One region of the Fictibacillus arsenicus genome, then DNA from elsewhere that is predicted to be linked to it. Evidence: a T-box and tRNA genes for the amino acid it is inferred to sense, from the RefSeq annotation. Region 1 holds a T-box; the other holds one or more tRNA genes.

Region 1 (7,773 bases):
GTTGCGCTATGAATGACAACATCACAACCTAATTCAAGCGGACGCTGCAAGTATGGCGAAGAAAAAGTATTATCTACCACAACAGGTATACCATATTCCTTTGCGATCCTTGCTACCATTTCTATATCCACAAGCTTCATTGTAGGATTAATTGGAGACTCAATATAAATGACAGTTGTATGATCTGTAATAGATCCTCGTATAGAATCTTCATCACTCATGGAGTGAAAATCGTGTGTGATATGATATTTCTCTTCCATTAGCTGCAAAAGACCGAACGTACAGCCATACACACCTTCTGAACAAAGAATATGATCACCCGTTTTAGTAAGACCAAGTAAAATAGCTGATACTGCAGCCATTCCGGATCCAAAAGCCAGTCCTTTTTCACCACTTTCCATAGAAGCAATCCGTTCTTCAAGCATCGCAACAGTTGGATTGCTTAACCGTGAATAAATGTATCCTTCTTGTTCACCAGCAAAACGGCTTGCTCCAGTTTCAGCGGTATCAAACACAAACGTAGACGTCTGAAATATTGGAGGAGACAAACTTCCATGATGCTGCAGAGCATGATAGCCTTTATGAATTACTTCAGTTTCAAAGCGTTTTGTATCCATCTCGAGTTCTCCTTTTAGGACGATTTAAAAATGTAAGCGCTTTCTTAATTATTATCATATATGATTGAGTACTTTTTTACAAATTGTCCTCTAAAATTTTTGTGTGTATAACAGGCATGGTTGACATAAGGGACAAAAAAAGTTTATACTGTTCTTTGTGTAAAATAAGTAGCACTGTGCCCATCAACAGTTATTATTTTGTACCTTGATTTTTCAAATCAGGGAACACCGTGTAGCTTCATGGCTGCTGAAGTGAAAGTGTTTTTCATACAAAATAAGCTCTTGAAAAGGTCATAGTCACTGTATTGTTTTAACACAAAACAAACAAGTGAAGGAGGAGTCATTAATGGCTCGTTATACAGGTTCAACATGGAAAGTTTCCCGTCGTCTTGGAATTTCTCTAAGCGGAACAGGAAAAGAATTATCAAAGCGTCCTTACGCTCCAGGACAACATGGTCCTACTCAACGTAAGAAAATCTCTGAATATGGTTTACAACTACAAGAGAAGCAAAAGCTTCGTTTCATGTACGGTGTAAATGAGCGTCAATTCCGCCGCATTTTCAATGATGCTGGTAAAATGCCTGGTATCCATGGTGAAAACTTCATGGCTCTATTAGAAGCTCGTTTAGACAACGTTGTTTACCGTCTTGGTCTTGCTCGCACACGCCGTGCAGCTCGTCAATTAGTAAACCACGGTCACATCACAGTAAACGGAAAGCGTGTTGACATCGCTTCTTACCGTCTTTCTCCTGGAGATGTAATCGGAGTTCGTGAAAAGTCACGCAACCTTACTGCTGTTAAAGAAGCTATCGAAGTAAACAACTTCGTACCTGACTTCTTAACTTTTGACGAAAACAAATTGGAAGGTACTTTCACTCGCTTACCAGAGCGTTCTGAGCTTCCAGCTGAGATCACAGAACAACTTATCGTTGAATACTATTCTCGTTAAGAGTTTAAAAAACCTGAAACCCATTATGGGCTTCAGGTTTTTTCTTCTTCTAAGGCTATTTTCTAAAAGATTGTTGCTTTTGGTTCAATTTTCCATCCTTTTCATTGACAAGGTGATTGAAGTGCAAGGTGCGAGACGAAAAGCGTAAGCGTCATTTTAGTTAGCCCTATCTCCTGTCCTTTGTTGATGCAAGTTCACGGTACGTGTTCTTAAATTTATTACACGTTAGCTCAGAATTATTGAGTTTGGCTCAAAAACGCCGAGTTACGCTCAAGATCCACTCGTTTCGCTCAAACTACCTTTGGTTTCGCTCAAAATCTTCCTTTTTCGCTCAAAGTAACTAAAAACGAGGATAGCACTCGAGAGGCTCACCGCACGCTCCGCGGAAAGCGAGCATCCTGTAACGGAAATCAACCACTACCAAGAGCAACAAAGATTGCGAAAACAGTCTTTTAATGTATATTATTTATTTTTTATTTGTGAAAACAAAAAATCGGGGCTCCCAAAAGTAAGTTTACATTACTTTTGGGACAGCCCCTTCTTTCGTTTATTAATCTACTTCTTTCCCCATGCTCTCTTGAAGAATATCAAACCATTGTTCACGGGTTAAAGTGATATTTGCAGCATTGATCGCTGATTGAATCCGCTTCATTTGTCCGCTGCCGACAATCGGCATCACTTCTGCAGGATGAGCAAGCAGCCATGCATAGGCAACTTCATCTATCGACGCAGCACCTGTTTCTTTTGCAACTTTCTCAAGAACTTTCCTTGCTCTTAGACTTTTTTCATCTTGTCCTTTAAAAAGTTTTCCTCCAGCTAATGGAGACCAAGCCATAGGTTTAATGTTTTCTTTTTGAAGATAATTAATCGTGCCATCAAAGAAAGACTGTTCATGAAGTACTGATAATTCAATCTGATTTGTTACTAAAGGGCCATTGAATTCACGCTGCAACATTTCCATTTGGCGCGGCGTGAAATTAGAAACGCCAAAGTGCCTTACTTTTCATTGTTCTTTTAATTGATGAAAAGCTTCAGCCGTTTCGTACGGATCCATAAAAGGATCTGGGCGATGAATCAAAAGAACATCGAGATATTCAGTGTTCATCTTTTGCAATGAATTCTCAGCAGACTTAATGATATGCTCTTTGCTTGTGTCGTAGGATTTTATCTTATGATGCGGTCTGTTTTCCGATACCAGTTTGATGCCGCATTTTGTAACGATTTGAATATCTTTTCTTAGTGATGGTTTTAAAGCAAGAGCTTGTCCAAAGATTTCTTCACACATATAATTTCCATAAATATCTGCATGATCAAATGTCGTAATGCCTGCTTCTATACATTGCTCTACAAGATGAAGTAATTCTTCTGAGGTTAAGTTCCATTCAGCTAAACGCCAGTGTCCGTGAATGATTTGTGAGAAAGAAAGATCTTCTGCGATTTGAATTCGTTTCATAGCTGCACATCCTTTCGAAAATAGAGAAGAACCCTATAGTTAAAGGGTTCTTTCCTTTATATATTTAGTATCTGATTAATGTGTACTTCTTCTTCCCTCTTCTAAGGATAACAAAACGATTTTCGATTCTGTCTTTCGCATCAATCGTATATGAGAGGTCTTGAACCTTGTCGCCATTTACAGAAACAGCACCGTTTGTCACATCTTCTCTTGCCTGACGCTTAGATGGAGAAATCTTTGCTTCAACTAAAAGATCTACAATGTTCATGTCCGCTTGGTTCTCTACAGAAAACGATGGAACATCTTTAAATCCTTGTTCGATTTCATTTGCAGTAAGATCGCTAAGATTCCCGCTGAATAGTGCTTCAGTTATTTTCACTGCTTGAAGGTATGCTTTTTCTCCATGAACAAGCGTTGTTACTTCACGTCCTAAAGCTTTTTGCGCTTCACGCTTTTCAGGAGCTTCAGCCATTGATTTTTCAAGATCTGCAATTTGGTCCTTAGATAAGAATGTAAAGTATTTCAGCCAGTTAATAACGTCAGCATCTGCTGCATTCACCCAGAACTGGTAGAACTCATATGGCGTCGTTTTTTCAGCATCTAACCAAATTGTTCCTGATGCTGTTTTCCCGAACTTTGTGCCATCCGCTTTAGTAATCAAAGGTATGGTTAATCCAAAAGCCTTCTCTTCTTCTCCAGATCGTCTGATTAACTCCATTCCTGCAGTAATGTTGCCCCACTGATCACTTCCGCCGATCTGCAGCTTAATATCTTCTTTTTGGAAAAGATTTAAGAAGTCATAAGACTGCAAAATCATGTATGAAAACTCAGTAAAAGAAATACCGCCTTCTAAACGTGAATCTACAGAATCCTTAGCAAGCATGTAGTTAATAGAGAAATTCTTCCCTACATCCCGCAGAAATTCAATCATTGTAAGTTCGCTAAGCCAATCGTAGTTATTCACTGTATTTGCAGGGTTACCTTCTCTTTCAAAATCAAGTAGCCTGGAAAGCTGGCTTTTAATTTTTTCCGTCCATTGAACGACGATTTCAGCTTCGTTTAATGTTCTTTCTGTCTGTCTTCCGCTAGGGTCACCAATCAAACCTGTACCTCCGCCGACAAGAGCATAAGGCTGATGCCCTGCTTCCTGAAATCTTCTTAATGTAAGAATCGGCAGTAAGTTACCAATATGAAGACTGTCTGCTGTAGGATCAAATCCACAGTAGAGCTTTACTTTACCGCTTTCAAGTTCTTTTTCAAGCCCTTCTCGATCTGTAACCTGATTAAGCAGACCTCTAAATTCTAAGTCTTGTAAAATGTTCATCTCTTTCTTTCCTTTCTCTTTTTAATGGCAATAAAAAAAGTCCCTTTCAAATTGAAAGGGACGTGATTACAATCTCGCGGTACCACCCTAATTAAAAGCTCGCTAAAAAAAGCTTTTCACTTCATTTCATAACGGTTTCAATCCGTTCCTTGCTACTAAACGGTTCACAAGGAAAGCTCCAGGAGGTAATTCACAAACTGCCTATGTGCTGGTTTGCATCAACCACCAGCTTTCTGAAACAGGGAGACATCTGCTACTTATTCCTATCTTAGCTTTATCATTATTATTGTTCTTTTATTTTTACCATATGGACGAAATTCATGTCAATCTTATAATTTCAAAAAAACTGCCCATTTTCACAATTCGACCGTATGTTATACTTATACACAGGGGGGGGAGTACCAAATGATGTCTCATTTTGATGGACTTAAACAAAAATGGGAGAAATTTGTCCACTTTTTGAATGAAAAAAGTATTATTCGAACAGCACGAATTACATATAACGTTACTTGGAACATGTTTTTGATTGTCACAGTTCTTTTTGTTTTGGGTGGTGTTTTCGCAGCTGGAGTAGGAGCAGGATTCTTTGCTTCACTAGTAAAGGATGAACCAGTACGCGCTTACTCGGCTATGAAAGAAGACATCTACAACTACGAGGAAACAAGCACTGTTTATTTTGATAACGATCAATACATGGGTAAACTTCAATCAGACTTGGACAGGCAAGAAATTAAACTAAAAGACGTTTCTCCATACGTAATTAAAGCGATTATTTCTACAGAAGATCAATACTTTTATGAACATAAAGGCATAGTGCCAAAAGCGATTCTGCGTGCAATGTATGAAGAATTTTCTGGTGCCGCAATCGTCACAGGCGGAAGTACGCTGACACAGCAGCTAATAAAAAATCAAATTCTTACGAATGAAGTTTCATTTGATAGAAAAGCAAAAGAAATACTTTTAGCTATGCGTCTTGAAAAAGTATTAAAGAAGGATGAGATCCTTGAAGCTTATCTCAATATCGTCCCTTATGGCCGTAATTCTTCTGGACGAAACGTGGCAGGAATCCAGGCAGCATCTGAAGGTATATTTGGAGTCAAAGCTTCCAAGCTTAATTTGGCGCAATCAGCTTACATAGCAGGACTTCCGAAGAACCCGTTCGTGTACACGCCTTTCAACAATGGCGGTGAGCCAAAAGAAGATATTTCAGCAGGCTTAAAACGGATGAAGACTGTTCTAAACCGTATGCTCTCGGCTGGAACGATTACACAAGCTGAATATGATGAAGCGATTAAATATGACATTAAGAAAAATTTAACGACCAATAAGCAATCTTCTTTTGAAAAGTATCCGTTTTTAACAGTTGAAGTACAAAAGCGTACAGTTGAAGTTCTTACAAAATTAGAGGCTGAAAAAGACGGTAAGAAAGTAGAAGAATTAACTCCTGAAGAATTAAAAGAATATCAGGATAACGCACGTATTCAAATCAGGCAAAAAGGAATTAAAATTCATACAACTATCAATCAAAAAATTTATGATGAAATGCAGCAGGTTGTTAAAAATGATGGATTGTTCGGACCAGCTAATCAGTATGTATACAATAATAAAGGTCAGCGAATAAAACTTGAAAAACCACAGCCTGAAGAAGTCGGAGCAACATTAATTGACAATAAAACAGGAAAGATAATCAGTTTTGTTGGCGGGCGTGATTTTAATAGAGAACAAACCAATCATGCGACAAGCGCACCTAGACAAAACGGTTCAACAATGAAGCCATTACTCGCATACTCTTATGCTGTCGAAACAGGCAAAGTTCAGCCAGGAACAATCGTACCTGACACTCCAATCGACATAAATGGATGGAAACCTAATAACTATGATAAAGATTTTGATGGTCTAGTTTCTGTTCGTCACTCACTTAAGAAATCTAGAAATATTCCTGCTATCAGATCTTATCAAAGAGTAGATCATGCGAAAGCTACTGAAAAGCTGATTCAAATGGGGGTAACTACTCTTACTAAAGGTGATAGAGCCCACACTGCAATGGCACTAGGTGCTCTAGATATAGGGGTTACAGTCGAAGAAAATGTTAATGCTTTTTCTACATTTGCAAACAGCGGGAAATTTGTTGATGCTTATATGATTGATAGAATAGAAACGAATGATGGTGAAGTAATCTATCAGCATAAAAGTGAACCGAAACAAGTTTATAGTCCGCAAACATCATATCTAATGATTGATATGATGAGAGATGTACTGTCATCTGGTACTGCCGCAGGTGTACCTCGAAAACTGGCATTTCAGTCTGATTGGGCTGGTAAGACAGGAACAACCAATGAAGATAAAGATTCATGGTTTGTGGCCTCTAATCCTAATGTTACATTCGGAGTTTGGATTGGTTATGACACACCTGCTGATTTAGCTGGTAACACCGGTCAAAGAAATCAGACCATATGGGCTCAGCTTATAAATGTAGCTCATAAACACGCACCTCAATTAGTTGATCCTGAACAAAGATTTGCGATGCCTTCAGGAATTGTACGCCGTGAAATTTGTGGAATCTCTGGTAAACTTCCATCTGATCTTTGCCGAAGTGCGGGTCTTGTAACAACAGATTTGTTTAATGCAAAGTTCACTCCTAAAGAAGTAGATGATACTTTAACAAAAGGCCGTTATGTAGTTGTTGGAGATGCAAAATATAAAGCACTACCAACTACACCTGAAGAATTTACTAAAGAGGGTGTGCTTATAAAAGAAGAATTCTTAAAGGAGCTCGGATTAGAAACCCTGAATAAGCTTACCCAAAAAATTGATCTCTTGAGCAACATCGTTCCTGAGAAAGAGTTAAAAGAGAATGGCAAAGTGCCATCACCTGTTGCAGGAGCAAAAATGTCTGATGGCGTATTATCGTGGTCAGCACATGGTGAGAATGATGTGATTGGATACAGAATCTATCATTCAACAGATGGCAAATCGTTTAATAAAATAGGATCCGTTACAGCAGATAAAACTTCTGCGAAAGTTCCTAATGGAGTTGTCTATGTAACAGCCGTTGATATCTCTGGGAAAGAATCAGCTGCTCAAACAAAAGTTCAAGTAGGGGAAAAGAAACCGCCGGCAGAACCCGGAACTCCTCCTCCGACTGGGGGAGATGGAGATAAACCAGATAAACCACAGGATCCTCCACCACCTCCAACTGATCCAGGTACAGGAGATCCTCCACCAGCAACTACACAAGATAATAAAAAGAAAGACAAAAAACCCTCGAATTGATTTCGAGGGTTTTTCCTGTCTTATATACGCTTAGTCTTCCATTGTAGAAAGGTCGCCTGTTGGAAGATCAAGCTCCCAAGCCTTTAGTACACGACGCATAATTTTACCGCTTCGTGTTTTTGGAAGTTTATCCCGGAATTCAATCTCACGTGGAGCC
Region 2 (7,773 bases), 1.4 Mb from region 1:
ATCAACGCATAAATGAAAAAGAACAGTTGCTTCCGTAAAGAGGCAACTGTTTTTGATTGAGCAGATTTATAAAAGCTTTTCTCCAAATAAAGATCCCATTAATGCGACAGCAACGGTTGCTGTTTTGTTCTTCTCATCAAGAATCGGATTAACTTCCACAAACTCTGCAGAAGTAATAATTTCTGCTTCTGCTAGCATCTCCATCGCCAGATGACTCTCTCTGTAGCTGATTCCCCCAAGTACAGGAGTACCTACTCCAGGGGCGTCGTGGGGATCTAATCCATCAAGATCAAGACTAAGGTGAACCCCGTCAGTATGTGCTAAATATTCGATCGTCTCTTCCATAACTTTTGTCATACCAAGACGATCCACTTCATGCATCGTGTAAACTTTAATTCCCTTTTCTTTTATGAGTTCTCTCTCACCTTCATCTAGTGAACGCGCTCCAATGATAACAATGTTTTCCGGCTTCACTTTAGGTGTATAGCCGCTGATGTTCGTTAGCATCTCATGACCAATTCCGATACTGGCAGCTAAAGGCATTCCGTGTATATTGCCGCTTGGAGAAGTATCTGCGGTATTCAGATCGCCATGAGCATCGTACCAGATAACACCAAGGTTTTCGTAATGTTTTGAAACCCCTGCTAAAGTTCCAATCGCAATACTGTGATCTCCGCCTAATACTAGCGGGAACTTTTTGTTCGTAATTACACTGGAAACAGATTCAGAAAGCTTTTCACTTGCTTCCAAAACACCGTTTAAGTTTTTAAGATTACCTTCGTTTTCAATGCTTTGTTTTTCTGGACGAGCAATTTCAATATCACCTAAATCCTCAACCTGATAGTTAAGGTTTTCTAAACGCTCAATAATTCCTGCATATCGAATAGCACTAGGCCCCATATCTACACCGCGTCGCATTTGTCCTAAATCCATCGGTACTCCGATCACTGATATATCTTTTAACATTTCTTCTTCCTCCCTTATGAAAAACATAAAAACTAACGAATTCCTAATACTATTGTATCTGTAAGGGATTTCATGGTTCAACTGGACAAAATTTTGCATAGATATACCAAAAAGAAAGCGCTTTCGATGCTTGGATACATATTTATAAGAAATAGAATGGAAAATAGATGGGGTTCTTTTTTTATTGGAGAAGGAAATGCTTGCAGCGGAATGTCTTCATTTTATTTTCTAACCCGTAATTATGGTTTATAGACTGTAATTTTATTTTCTAAGCTGTAATTACATTTTATAGACTATAATTTAACTTTTCCAAGCCGTAATTTCGCTTATAGGCTTTTCAATTAAAATGAAATAGAAGATGGATAAGTCCATCTTCTAGCCTTCTTCTAACCTTTTTTAAATAGGCGCATTTCTAAAAGATTGCTGCTACTGAGCGATTTTCAAAAGTTCTTCATTGAATAGTTAAATTGGAGCGGAAGGGCGAGACTCATCGAAAATGAAAATCACTTTTTCTTCGTGCGATATATCGCTGCCGGAGCCTTCCTTGTCCTGCAGGATGAGCGGGGCAGATGAGCCCACTCATTGTACGCAGTACAGAGGGTGCTCACCGCACGCCCTGCGGAAAGCGAGCCGCTGCAGCGGATATTACAACTTTCAAAAGCAATAATGTTTACGAAAACAGCCTTTAAAAATAAAAAAAAATCAGGCCATCGCCTGATATCAATTGTTATGTATATGGTGGAGCTTAGCGGGATCGAACCGCTGACCTCCTGCGTGCAAGGCAGGCGCTCTCCCAGCTGAGCTAAAGCCCCGGAATAAATGGAGCGGGTGATGAGAATCGAACTCACGACCAGAGCTTGGAAGGCTCTTGTTTTACCATTAAACTACACCCGCATTATCTAAAAGCAGTATTGTCTGTCTTTCTAAATCTTATACAAAGATGGTGGAGGGGGACGGATTCGAACCGCCGAACCCGGAGGGAGCGGATTTACAGTCCGCCGCGTTTAGCCACTTCGCTACCCCTCCACATAAAAAAAGAATCGATCTAGACATGTTACTGCGTCTAAAAGCAGTTGCATGAAGACTATTCCTCGTAACAGCAATTTTATTTTTAGTTCGATAAAAATAAAATTGTGGTGCCGGCTAGAGGACTTGAACCCCCAACCTACTGATTACAAGTCAGTTGCTCTACCAATTGAGCTAAACCGGCATAAATGGTGGAGGATGACGGGTTCGAACCGCCGACCCCCTGCTTGTAAGGCAGGTGCTCTCCCAGCTGAGCTAATCCTCCAAAAGTTATGTTCAGTTAAAGAAAAGTTGGTGACCCGTACGGGATTCGAACCCGTGTTACCGCCGTGAAAGGGCGGTGTCTTAACCGCTTGACCAACGGGCCATATTATTTTTATGATATGGAGCTTCCAACCGGGCTCGAACCGGTGACCTCTTCCTTACCATGGAAGCACTCTACCTGCTGAGCTATGGAAGCAAAAAGTAATGGCTCCACAGGCAGGACTCGAACCTGCGACCGATCGGTTAACAGCCGATAGCTCTACCACTGAGCTACTGTGGAATAATATAATTTACGTATTTTGAGATAAAGCCCAGCGACGTCCTACTCTAACAGGGGGAGACCCCCAACTACCATCGGCGCTGAAGAGCTTAACTTCCGTGTTCGGTATGGGAACGGGTGTGACCTCTTCGCCATCATCACTGGACCTAGTACTCTCAAAATCATATATCCTGTTGGGACAAGATAAATTTTATTATATTTCCATACATTTTGCAAGAGATTTTTTAATGATTTTCATCATATTATGTTCTCTCAAAACTAGATACGACGTTTCCAAACGATTCATGCAATATTAAGGATAAGCCCTCGACCGATTAGTATCTGTCAGCTCCACGTGTCACCACGCTTCCACACCAGACCTATCAACCTCATCATCTCTAAGGGGTCTTACTCACTTAACGTGATGGGAAATCTCATCTTGAGGGGGGCTTCATGCTTAGATGCTTTCAGCACTTATCCCGTCCACACGTAGCTACCCAGCTATGCCCCTGGCGGAACAACTGGTACACCAGCGGTGTGTCCATCCCGGTCCTCTCGTACTAAGGACAGCTCCTCTCAAATTTCCTGCGCCCGCGACGGATAGGGACCGAACTGTCTCACGACGTTCTGAACCCAGCTCGCGTACCGCTTTAATGGGCGAACAGCCCAACCCTTGGGACCTACTTCAGCCCCAGGATGCGATGAGCCGACATCGAGGTGCCAAACCTCCCCGTCGATGTGGACTCTTGGGGGAGATAAGCCTGTTATCCCCAGGGTAGCTTTTATCCGTTGAGCGATGGCCCTTCCATGCGGAACCACCGGATCACTAAGCCCGACTTTCGTCCCTGCTCGACTTGTAGGTCTCGCAGTCAAGCTCCCTTGTGCCTTTACACTCTGCGAATGATTTCCAACCATTCTGAGGGAACCTTTGGGCGCCTCCGTTACTGTTTAGGAGGCGACCGCCCCAGTCAAACTGCCCGCCTGACACTGTCTCCGAACCGGATCACGGTTCAAGGTTAGAATTTCAATACAGCCAGGGTAGTATCCCACCGACGCCTCCACCGAAGCTGGCGCTCCGGCTTCTCAGGCTCCTACCTATCCTGTACAAGCTGTACCAAAATCCAATATCAAGCTGCAGTAAAGCTCCATGGGGTCTTTCCGTCCTGTCGCGGGTAACCTGCATCTTCACAGGTACTATAATTTCACCGGGTCTCTCGTTGAGACAGTATCCAAGTCGTTACACCTTTCGTGCGGGTCGGAACTTACCCGACAAGGAATTTCGCTACCTTAGGACCGTTATAGTTACGGCCGCCGTTTACTGGGGCTTCAATTCAGAGCTTCTCCCGTAAGGGATAACCCCTCCTCTTAACCTTCCAGCACCGGGCAGGTGTCAGCCCCTATACTTCACCTTGCGGTTTCGCAGAGACCTGTGTTTTTGCTAAACAGTCGCTTGGATCTATTCACTGCGGCTCTCTCGGGCGATAAACCCTATCAGAGCACCCCTTCTCCCGAAGTTACGGGGTCATTTTGCCGAGTTCCTTAACGAGAGTTCTCCCGATCATCTTAGGATTCTCTCCTCGCCTACCTGTGTCGGTTTGCGGTACGGGCACCTCTTTCCTCACTAGAGGCTTTTCTTGGCAGTGTAGGATCAGGGACTTCGGTACTAAAATTTCCCTCGCCATCACAGCTCAGCCTTCACGTTGGACGGATTTGCCTATCCAACAGCCTAACTGCTTAGACGCACTATTCCATCAGTGCGCTCACCCTACCTTACTGCGTCCCCCCATTGTTCAAACGGAAAGGAGGTGGTACAGGAATATCAACCTGTTATCCATCGCCTACGCTTTTCAGCCTCGGCTTAGGCCCCGACTAACCCTGAGCGGACGAGCCTTCCTCAGGAAACCTTAGGCTTTCGATGGACAAGATTCTCACTTGTCTTTCGCTACTCATACCGGCATTCTCACTTCAAAGCGCTCCACCAGTCCTTCCGGTCTGACTTCACTGCACTTCGAACGCTCCCCTACCCCTGTACCTAAAGGTACAAGCCATAGCTTCGGTGATACGTTTAGCCCCGTTACATTTTCGGCGCAGAGTCACTCGACCAGTGAGCTATTACGCACTCTTTAAATGGTGGCTGCTTCTAAGCCAACATCCTGGTTGTCTGGGCAACTCCACATCCTTTGCCACTTAACGTATACTTTGGGACCTTAGCTGATGGTCTGGGCTGTTTCCCTTTTGACTACGGATCTTATCACTCGCAGTCTGACTCCCGCGGATAATTCTCTGGCATTCGGAGTTTGACTGAATTCGGTAACCCTGTGGGGGCCCCTAGTCCAATCAGTGCTCTACCTCCAGGAATCTTGCCGCGAGGCTAGCCCTAAAGCTATTTCGGGGAGAACCAGCTATCTCCACCTCCAGGAATCTTGCCGCGAGGCTAGCCCTAAAGCTATTTCGGGGAGAACCAGCTATCTCCGTGTTCGATTGGCATTTCACCCCTACCCACACCTCATCCCCGCACTTTTCAACGTGCGTGGGTTCGGGCCTCCATTCAGTGTTACCTGAACTTCACCCTGGACATGGGTAGATCACACGGTTTCGGGTCTACGACCACGTACTATGTCGCCCTATTCAGACTCGCTTTCGCTGCGGCTCCGTCTATTCAACTTAACCTTGCACGGGATCGTAACTCGCCGGTTCATTCTACAAAAGGCACGCCGTCACCCGTTAATGGGCTCCGACTACTTGTAGGCACACGGTTTCAGGATCTCTTTCACTCCCCTTCCGGGGTGCTTTTCCCCTTTCCCTCACGGTACTGGTTCACTATCGGTCACTAGGGAGTATTTAGCCTTGGGAGATGGTCCTCCCGGATTCCGACGGGGTTTCACGTGTCCCGCCGTACTCAGGATCCACTCAGGAGGGAACGAAGTTTCAGCTACAGGGCTGTTACCTTCTTTGGCAGGCCTTTCCAGACCGCTTCACCTACTTCGTTCCTTTGTAACTCCATGTAGAGTGTCCTACAACCCCAGAGGGCAAGCCCTCTGGTTTGGGCTGTTTCCGTTTCGCTCGCCGCTACTCAGGAAATCGCATTTGCTTTCTCTTCCTCCGGGTACTTAGATGTTTCAGTTCCCCGGGTCTGCCTTCTCATACCCTATGTATTCAGATATGGATACCATCCCATTACGGATGGTGGGTTCCCCCATTCGGAAATCCCCGGATCAGTGCTTACTTACAGCTCCCCGAGGCATATCGGTGTTCGTCCCGTCCTTCTTCGGCTCCTAGTGCCAAGGCATCCACCGTGCGCCCTTTCTAGCTTAACCTTATATGATGTTTACACATCAAAGATTCTTGCTTTGGCGCAGATAAATAATCTATCTGCCTTGCATTACTTTGTTTGGATGTCGATATCTAGTTTTCAAAGAACATATAAAATAACCCTTTCATAAAAAATCTTAGAAAAGTGTTATTTAGTTGAGAGAGAGTTCTCTCAAAACTGAACAAAAGGCAAAAGGTGTACTTACGAAACAGTCGAAGCTGTTTCATAATCTCCATAGAAAGGAGGTGATCCAGCCGCACCTTCCGATACGGCTACCTTGTTACGACTTCACCCCAATCATCTGTCCCACCTTCGGCGGCTGGCTCCCAAAAGGGTTACCCCACCGACTTCGGGTGTTACAAACTCTCGTGGTGTGACGGGCGGTGTGTACAAGGCCCGGGAACGTATTCACCGCGGCATGCTGATCCGCGATTACTAGCAATTCCGGCTTCATGTAGGCGAGTTGCAGCCTACAATCCGAACTGAGAATGGCTTTTTGGGATTGGCTTGGCCTCGCGGCTTCGCAACCCTTTGTACCATCCATTGTAGCACGTGTGTAGCCCAGGTCATAAGGGGCATGATGATTTGACGTCATCCCCACCTTCCTCCGGTTTGTCACCGGCAGTCACCTTAGAGTGCCCAACTGAATGCTGGCAACTAAGGTCAAGGGTTGCGCTCGTTGCGGGACTTAACCCAACATCTCACGACACGAGCTGACGACAACCATGCACCACCTGTCACTCTGTCCCCCGAAGGGGAAAGCTCTATCTCTAGAGTGATCAGAGGATGTCAAGACCTGGTAAGGTTCTTCGCGTTGCTTCGAATTAAACCACATGCTCCACTGCTTGTGCGGGCCCCCGTCAATTCCTTTGAGTTTCAACCTTGCGGTCGTACTCCCCAGGCGGAGTGCTTAATGTGTTAACTTCAGCACTGAGGGTGGAACCCCCCAACACCTAGCACTCATCGTTTACGGCGTGGACTACCAGGGTATCTAATCCTGTTTGCTCCCCACGCTTTCGCGCCTCAGCGTCAGTTACAGGCCAAAAAGCCGCCTTCGCCACTGGTGTTCCTCCACATCTCTACGCATTTCACCGCTACACGTGGAATTCCACTTTTCTCTCCTGCACTCAAGTCTCCCAGTTTCCAATGACCCTCCACGGTTGAGCCGTGGGCTTTCACATCAGACTTAAGAGACCGCCTGCGCGCGCTTTACGCCCAATAATTCCGGATAACGCTTGCCACCTACGTATTACCGCGGCTGCTGGCACGTAGTTAGCCGTGGCTTTCTGGTTAGGTACCGTCAAGGTACGAGCAGTTACTCTCGTACTTGTTCTTCTCTAACAACAGAGCTTTACGACCCGAAGGCCTTCATCGCTCACGCGGCGTTGCTCGGTCAGGCTTTCGCCCATTGCCGAAGATTCCCTACTGCTGCCTCCCGTAGGAGTCTGGGCCGTGTCTCAGTCCCAGTGTGGCCGATCACCCTCTCAGGTCGGCTACGCATCGTCGCCTTGGTGAGCCGTTACCTCACCAACTAGCTAATGCGCCGCGGGCTCATCTGTAAGTGTCAGCCGAAACCGACTTTCAAAAAAGAAACATGCGTTTCTTCTTATTATCCGGTATTAGCCCCGGTTTCCCGGAGTTATCCCCGTCTTACAGGCAGATTACCCACGTGTTACTCACCCGTCCGCCGCTAAATCAGAGGAGCAAGCTCCTCTTCATTCGCTCGACTTGCATGTATTAGGCACGCCGCCAGCGTTCATCCTGAGCCAGGATCAAACTCTCCATAAAAGTGTTTGACTTGCTCTAATTTGTTACTGACGGAATTAATTCTTAATTCCTTACCTTTGCTTTTGTTCAGTTTTCAAAGAACTTGTTTATTTAAAGCTTGCCGCTCGTTTTGGCGACTTTTATAAGATACCACCGTTTAACAGCTGATGTCAACCGC

Evidence for each region. The T-box of region 1 lies ahead of tyrS (tyrosine--tRNA ligase). A T-box ahead of a tRNA ligase gene usually reads a tRNA of that ligase, here a tRNA-Tyr.
Region 2: it encodes a tRNA-Tyr, which carries the amino acid that the T-box ahead of tyrS (tyrosine--tRNA ligase) is inferred to sense. The anticodon was not compared.

Annotation. Positions count from the first base shown of each region.
Region 1 is NZ_CP016761.1:2,820,850-2,828,622, forward strand. It holds gene megL (methionine gamma-lyase) at 1-617, opposite strand, end outside; gene rpsD (30S ribosomal protein S4) at 964-1,566, shown strand; partial or broken gene ABE41_RS14525 (aldo/keto reductase) at 2,117-3,019, opposite strand; gene tyrS (tyrosine--tRNA ligase) at 3,084-4,343, opposite strand; T-box leader at 4,397-4,622, opposite strand; gene ABE41_RS14535 (transglycosylase domain-containing protein) at 4,749-7,616, shown strand; gene acsA (acetate--CoA ligase) at 7,647-7,773, opposite strand, start outside.
Region 2 is NZ_CP016761.1:145,711-153,483, reverse strand. It holds gene ABE41_RS20435 (aspartyl-phosphate phosphatase Spo0E family protein) at 1-38, shown strand, start outside; gene rocF (arginase) at 67-966, opposite strand; tRNA gene ABE41_RS00885 (tRNA-Ala) at 1,703-1,778, opposite strand; tRNA gene ABE41_RS00880 (tRNA-Gly) at 1,787-1,860, opposite strand; tRNA gene ABE41_RS00875 (tRNA-Tyr) at 1,908-1,992, opposite strand; tRNA gene ABE41_RS00870 (tRNA-Thr) at 2,101-2,176, opposite strand; tRNA gene ABE41_RS00865 (tRNA-Val) at 2,182-2,257, opposite strand; tRNA gene ABE41_RS00860 (tRNA-Glu) at 2,285-2,359, opposite strand; tRNA gene ABE41_RS00855 (tRNA-Thr) at 2,377-2,452, opposite strand; tRNA gene ABE41_RS00850 (tRNA-Asn) at 2,462-2,536, opposite strand; rRNA gene rrf (5S ribosomal RNA) at 2,566-2,681, opposite strand; rRNA gene ABE41_RS00840 (23S ribosomal RNA) at 2,831-5,832, opposite strand; rRNA gene ABE41_RS00835 (16S ribosomal RNA) at 6,067-7,616, opposite strand.